2 regions of the Variovorax terrae genome follow, and region 2 is predicted to be linked to the other one. Evidence: predicted binding sites of a transcription regulator. Region 2 holds the regulator's gene; the other holds the start of a gene.
The links. The regulator sigma-54, encoded in region 2, starts transcription at its own class of promoters, with help from an activator protein. The targets are predictions, from matches to a motif close to TGGCANGNAANCTGCTTT.
Positions count from the first base shown of each region.

Region 1: MMF98_RS19525 (ammonium transporter) is a predicted target of sigma-54. The motif match lies at 1,390-1,407, and genes of this name have one in related genera.

Region 1 is NZ_JALGBI010000003.1:33,485-36,706, reverse strand. Features, by position in the region: gene mrdA (penicillin-binding protein 2) at 1-185, shown strand, start outside; gene MMF98_RS19530 (sulfite exporter TauE/SafE family protein) at 296-1,054, opposite strand; gene MMF98_RS19525 (ammonium transporter) at 1,442-2,872, shown strand; gene MMF98_RS19520 (hypothetical protein) at 2,885-3,222, shown strand, end outside.
Region 2 is NZ_JALGBI010000003.1:710,713-713,934, forward strand. Features, by position in the region: gene lptB (LPS export ABC transporter ATP-binding protein) at 1-429, shown strand, start outside; gene MMF98_RS22735 (RNA polymerase factor sigma-54) at 524-2,077, shown strand; gene MMF98_RS22740 (Bug family tripartite tricarboxylate transporter substrate binding protein) at 2,175-3,176, opposite strand; gene MMF98_RS22745 (D-2-hydroxyacid dehydrogenase) at 3,221-3,222, opposite strand, start outside.

The DNA.
Region 1 (3,222 bases), 680 kb from region 2:
AGGGCCAGGCCTCCGCGCCCCTCGGCAAGCCGCGGGCGGCGGCGGACGTGGCCTGGCCGCCGGCCGGCGGCGTGGGCGCCCTGGCTGCCGCCGTGCCTGCGGCATCGGCCGCGGCGCCCGTGGCGGCTGGCGCGCCGCCCGCCCCGGGGCCGCTGACCGTGGCCGCGGGCCGGGCCGAGCGCTAGGGTCTGTTGCCCCGAAAACGCCTTTGCGCCGGCTCAGGCGGCTGTTTCATGGTGAAAACGGCTGGATGTCCTTGTCCTGCGGTCATCGGGCGCTATTAAAACCGTAGCAATCAGCGCAGGAAGGCGTCGTAGCCGGTCTTCAGGATCAGCGCGCTGACCACCAGGATGAACACGCTGCGCACGAAGCCCGTGCCGTGCTTGAGCGCCATGTGCGTGCCCAGCAGGCTGCCGACCACGTTGGCGATGGCCAGCGTCAGCGCGAAATGCCACCACACATGGCCCTTGAGCGCGAACAGGATCAGCGCGGCCAGGTTGGTGGCGGTGTTGAGCAGCTTGGCCGAGGCCGAGGCGTTGAGGAAGTCGTAGCCCAGCCAGCGCACGAACAGGAACACGAAGAAGCTGCCGGTGCCGGGGCCGAAGAAGCCGTCGTAGAAGCCCAGCACCAGGCCGATCACGCTGGCCGCCAGCGTCTCGGCGCGGCCCGACAGGCGCGGCGCATGGGTGTGGCCGAGCTGCTTCTTGGCCAGCGTGTAGGCCAGCACCGCGATCAGGATGAAGGGCAGCAGCCGGCGCAGGAATTCCGGCGAGATCACGGTCACGGCCCAGGCGCCGGCAAACGAGCCGGCAAAGCCCGCGGCGGCGGCCGGCAGCAGGGCGGCCCAGCGCATCTGCACGCGCCGGTGGTACTGCCAGGTGGCGATGGCCGTGCCCCAGACCGAGGCGCTCTTGTTGACGCCGAACAGGGTGGCAGGGTGGGTGGTGGGGAAGGTGGCGAACAGGGCGGGCACCAGAATCAGGCCGCCGCCGCCCACGATCGAGTCCACAAAACCGGCCAGCAGCGAGGCCAGCGACACGACAAACAATTCCATGACTCGATTGTCGCATCCGTGCGTACTCTCAAATCAATAGCATGGAATGACCGTGCGATGCGGACCTTGGCGGGTTTGGTTCCAGAAAAAGAAAAAGGCGCCGGCTGGGCCGGCGCCTTGTGAATCAGCATCTCGCGGGATGCCTGCAAATGTATTCTGGTAACTTGTGGGTGTCTCCTCGGTCCCTCGCCCTCACGGGCAGCGTGGCCCGGTTGCGAGTGGTAACACTTTACCGGATGCACTTTCCCAGTGCATTGGGGATTTCCCGGCCAGGCCTTCGCGCCATGGCGGGCGATCCGGTGCCGCAGGAAGGGGCGCAAAACGCCGCCGCGCTTTGGCATGACTTATGCAGAGCAGCTTGCAGTTGGGCACAAAACGGGAACCATCATGAGGGCAGTCGGACGGCGGATCATCCTGATCATCGGGCTCTGGGCGGGGTGCGGGGCCATGGCCTGGGCCCAGGCGCCCGCGGCTCCTCCAAACCCGCCGGCCGCCACGGCCAGCGCACCGGCCGAAGCGCCCGCAGCGCAGGTGGCGCCGGCCGTTGCCGTGCCCGCCCCGGCGCCTGCCGCCGCCCCGACGCGCCCCTCGCTGGTGCCGCAGGACAGCCTGAACGCGGCCGACACCGCCTGGATGATGACCTCCACGGCGCTGGTGCTGCTGATGACGCTGCCGGGCATCGCGCTGTTCTATGCCGGCATGGTGCGCAAGAAGAACGTGCTCAACACCATGGCCTGCGTGGTGGCCATCGCGGCGCTGGTCAGCCTGCTGTGGTTCGCCGTAGGCTACTCGTGGGCCTTCACCCCGGGCAGCGGCTGGCTCGGCGGCAGCGAACGGCTGTGGTTCAGCGGCCTGGACTACATGAAGGAGGCGGGCAAGGTGGCGGTCAGCCACGTCGCGCCCAACGTGCCCGAGTCGGTCTACGCGATGTTCCAGCTCAGCTTCGCCATCATCACCGCGGCGCTGGTGGTGGGCTCGTTCGTGGAGCGCATGCGCTTCTCGGCCATGCTCTGGTTCATCGGCATGTGGACGCTGTTCGTCTACGCGCCGGTGGCGCACTGGGTCTGGGAGCCGGGCGGCTGGCTGGCCAAACTGGGCGCGCTCGACTTCGCGGGCGGCTCGGTGGTGCACATCAACGCCGGTGTCTCGGGCCTGGTCTGCGCCTACTTCCTAGGCGCGCGGCGCGGCTACGGGCGCGAGCCGTTCGAGCCCTTCAACCTCGGCCTCACCATGGCCGGCGCCGGCCTGCTGTGGGTCGGCTGGTTCGGCTTCAACGCGGGCTCGGCCGTGGCGTCCGACGGCCGCGCCGGCCTGGCGATGGCCGTCACGCACATCGCCGCGGCGGCCGGCGCCATCTCGTGGATGCTGGGCGAGTGGGTGCTGCGCCGCCGCCCCTCGCTGCTCGGCCTGTGCTCGGGCCTGGTGGCGGGGCTGGTGGCCATCACGCCGGCCTCGGGCTTCGTCTCGCCCCGCTCGGCGCTGGTCATCGGCCTGGTGGCGGGCGCTGCCTGTTACTGGGGCGCCACCGGCCTGAAGCGCCTGCTGCATGCCGACGATTCGCTCGACGTGTTCGGCGTGCACGGCATCGGCGGCATCGTGGGCTGCCTGCTGACCGGCGTGTTCGCGAGCAAGACGATCTCAGGCGCGGAGGGCAGCCTCTTCGTGCAGGCCGTCAGCGCAGGCGCGGTGATGGCCTACAGCCTGATCATGACCTCCCTGCTGCTGTGGGTCACGATCCTGATCGTGGGCCTGCGGGTCGATGAGCAGACGGAGTTGAACGGCCTGGACATCGGCCAACACCGGGAACGCATTTCCTGACGGGAGAGCCTCATGCTGGACAGTGAAAAACTCGCGATCGCTGCCCACCTGCATGTCCTGCTGCGGCGCAAGACCGGGCGCGTGACCGACACCGAATGGATGGCCGCGAACACCGACTACGCGGCCGAGATCGTGCGCTTCGCGCGCGCCAAGGCGCTCGAAGAAGGCCACCCGGACCTGGCCGAATGGGCGCTGCGGCTGGAGCAGGCCATGGCCGAAGCCTCGAGGGCGCCTGCGCGCCCGCTGGCCCAGGCCGTGCGCGAGAGGCTGCAGCAGCACGCCGCGCCAGCCCCGGCGCCCGCGGCGGCCGGCGAAGGCGGCAGCGGCTTCGGGCCTTCTTCCTATGGCGA
Region 2 (3,222 bases):
CTGCAGAACGACGAAGCCGGCCAGCCGTTGCGCCACGAGGAGATCGAGCGGCGCCTGACCGCGCTGCTGCAGGACCTGCGCGTGGAGCACCTGCGCGATTCGCCGGCGCTGGCGCTGTCGGGCGGCGAGCGCCGCCGCGTGGAGATTGCGCGCGCGCTGGCCACCCAGCCGCGCTTCATCCTGCTGGACGAGCCGTTCGCCGGCATCGACCCGATCGCCGTGATCGAGATCCAGCGCATCATCGGCTTCCTGAAGTCGCGCGGCATCGGCGTGCTCATCACCGACCACAACGTGCGCGAGACCCTGGGCATCTGCGACCACGCCTACATCATCAGCGACGGCCACGTGCTGGCCCAGGGCACGCCCTCGGAGATCGTCAACAACGCCGACGTACGCCGCGTGTACCTCGGCGAGCATTTCAGGATGTGATGGCTTCCGCCCGCTGTCTGCCCATGGCGCGCGGCCGCCGCACTTGCTCGGAGAGCGGCCGTTCGCTGCCTTTGGCCGCGGGGCCGCAGCTGCCGTGAAACAAGGCCTTTCCCTTCGCGTCTCGCAGCACCTGGCGCTCACGCCGCAGCTGCAGCAGTCGATCCGGCTGCTGCAGCTGTCCACGCTCGAGCTGAGCCAGGAAGTCGAGCAGATGCTCGACGACAACCCCTTTCTCGAACTCACGCTGGACGAGGCGCCGCGCGAGGAGTTCGGCCTCGCGCAGGCCGATGCGCCGGCGCAGGACGACGGCCACGAGGCCGAGGTTGCTCCTGATTCGATAGCAAACTATCAAGGCGACACAGGGACCTCTGCTCCCAATGATTCAGAAAACCCGGCGGCGGCCGAGGATGCGCCGGATTGGGAGGGCGATGGCGGCATCGACATCGCCCCCGACGACAGCGAATGGGGCGGCGACGCGCCCGCGCGCAAGAACAACAACCATGACGGCGACGACGTCGACGCCACCGAACTCGCGCGCAGCCAGGAATCGCTGCAAAGCCATCTGCACCGCCAGGCGCTGGCGCTGCGCCTGGACGACACCGACCGGGCCGCCCTGAGCTTCCTGATCGAGTCGCTCAACGACGATGGCTACCTGGAAGACTCGCTCGAGGCGCTGGCCGTCAGCCTGGCCGGCGACGACCTGGAACAGGGCGAGGAGTTGGTGCACCGCTTCACGGTGGCGCTGCACCTGCTGCAGCACCTGGAGCCCACCGGGGTGGGCGCACGCACGCTTAGCGAGTGCCTGACGCTGCAGCTGAACGCCCTGCCGCGCACCGTGCCGGACCGCGATACCGCCCTGGCGCTGTGCGCCCTGCCGATCGAGCTGCTGGCGCGGCGCGATGTGAAGCGCCTGGCCCAGCTGTGCGGCCACAGCGAGGCCGACGTGCGGGCCGCGATCCCGCTCATCACCCGGCTCGAGCCCAAGCCGGGGCGGCGCTTCGTCGACGTGGAGCGCAACATCATCGTGCCCGACGTGATCGTGGTCAAGGCGGGGCGCGGCGCGCAGGTGCGCTTTCGCGTGCAGCTCAACCCCGACGTGATGCCACGCCTGAAGGTGCACGACATCTACGCCAACGCGCTCAAGTCGCACAAGGGCGAGGGCCACCAGGCGCTGCAGCAGCGGCTGCAGGAGGCGCGCTGGTTCATCAAGAACATCCAGCAGCGCTTCGACACCATCCTGCGCGTCTCCAACGCCATCGTCGAGCGCCAGAAGAACTTCTTCGTGCACGGCGAGCTGGCGATGCGCCCGCTGGTGCTGCGCGAGATCGCCGACGAGCTGGGCCTGCACGAGTCCACCATCTCGCGCGTGACCACCGCCAAGTACATGGCCACGCCCTACGGCACGTTCGAGCTCAAATACTTCTTCGGCTCGGCCCTGGGCACCGAGACTGGCGGCAACGCCTCCAGCACCGCGGTGCGCGCGCTGATCAAGCAGTTCGTGGCCTCCGAGAGCACGAAGAAGCCGCTGTCGGACAACCAGATTTCCGAGATGCTCAAGGAGCAGGGCATCGAGTGCGCGCGCCGCACGGTGGCCAAGTACCGCGAGGCGCTGCGCATCGCGCCCGCCAACCTGCGCAAGGCGCTGTAGCGGCGGCCGGCTCGACTGCTCGTCGCGCACCCCGGCGCGCCGCCTCAGCGAGGAGGGGAGGACGTTCCAGCAGGTGAAGGGCGCGCCGCGGCGCCGCTCAGTCTTCCGCGGTGAACCCGGTCGACTGCACGATCGCGCGGTAGCGTTCCCAGCTCGACTTGACCGCGGCGCCGAACTCGGCCACGCCCTGCGCATCGGCCTCGGTGCCGAGCTGGGCCAGGGCCTCGATGCCCTTGTCCGAGCGCACATAGCCCGAGATCGCGGCATTGGCGCGCGCCACCAGCTCGGGCGCCGTCTTCGCCGGGGCGAGCACACCCGACCAGTCCTGGAACACCACGTCGCGGTAGCCCGACTCCACCATCGTCGGCACGTTCGGCAGGAAGCGCGAGCGCTTGCTGCCGGTGACCGCGAGGATGCGGAGCTTGCCGTCGGCCGCGTGTGGAATGATCTCCGGCAGCGGGCTCACCGTGGAGCTGACGTGGCCGCCCAGCAGGTCCACCACGGCCGGCGCGCCGCCTTTGTAGGGCACCAGGCGCAGCTCGATGCCCGCGGCGCGGCTGAACATCACGCCGGCGAAATGCTGGCTCGAGCCGCTGGCCGTGCCGAAGTTGGAGCGGGCCGGATTCGCCTTGCACCAGGCCACGAACTCGGCCAGCGTCGTGACGCTGGCGGGCACGCCCGGCCCGATCGCCAGGCCCAGCATGCCCTTGGAGGTCGGGGCCACGGGCGTGAAGTCGGCCATCGCGTCATAGCTGAGCTTCTTGTAGATGTGCGGGAAGATCGAGATCGGGAAGGTCGGCGTATAGAGCATGGTGCTGCCGTCGGCCGGGCGGTTCTTCACGTACTCGACGCCCACGCGTCCGCCGGCGCCCGCGCGGTTCTCCACCACCACGTTCTCGGCATAGCGGCCGCGCAGGCCGTTCTCGGCCACCAGCCGCGCCACGGCATCGGTGGCGCCGCCGGCCGGGAACGGAACGACCAGGGTCAGCTGCTTGATCGGCGGGGTGGTGTTCTGGGCGCGCGCGGCCCAGGGGGCGAGCATGGCGGGCAGCGCCGTGGCGGCGGCCACGGAGCGGACGAAATGGCGGCGGGTGGTCATGAAGTTGTCTCCTTGGATCGGATCGGAAGGGGCGGCCCGGCGCGTC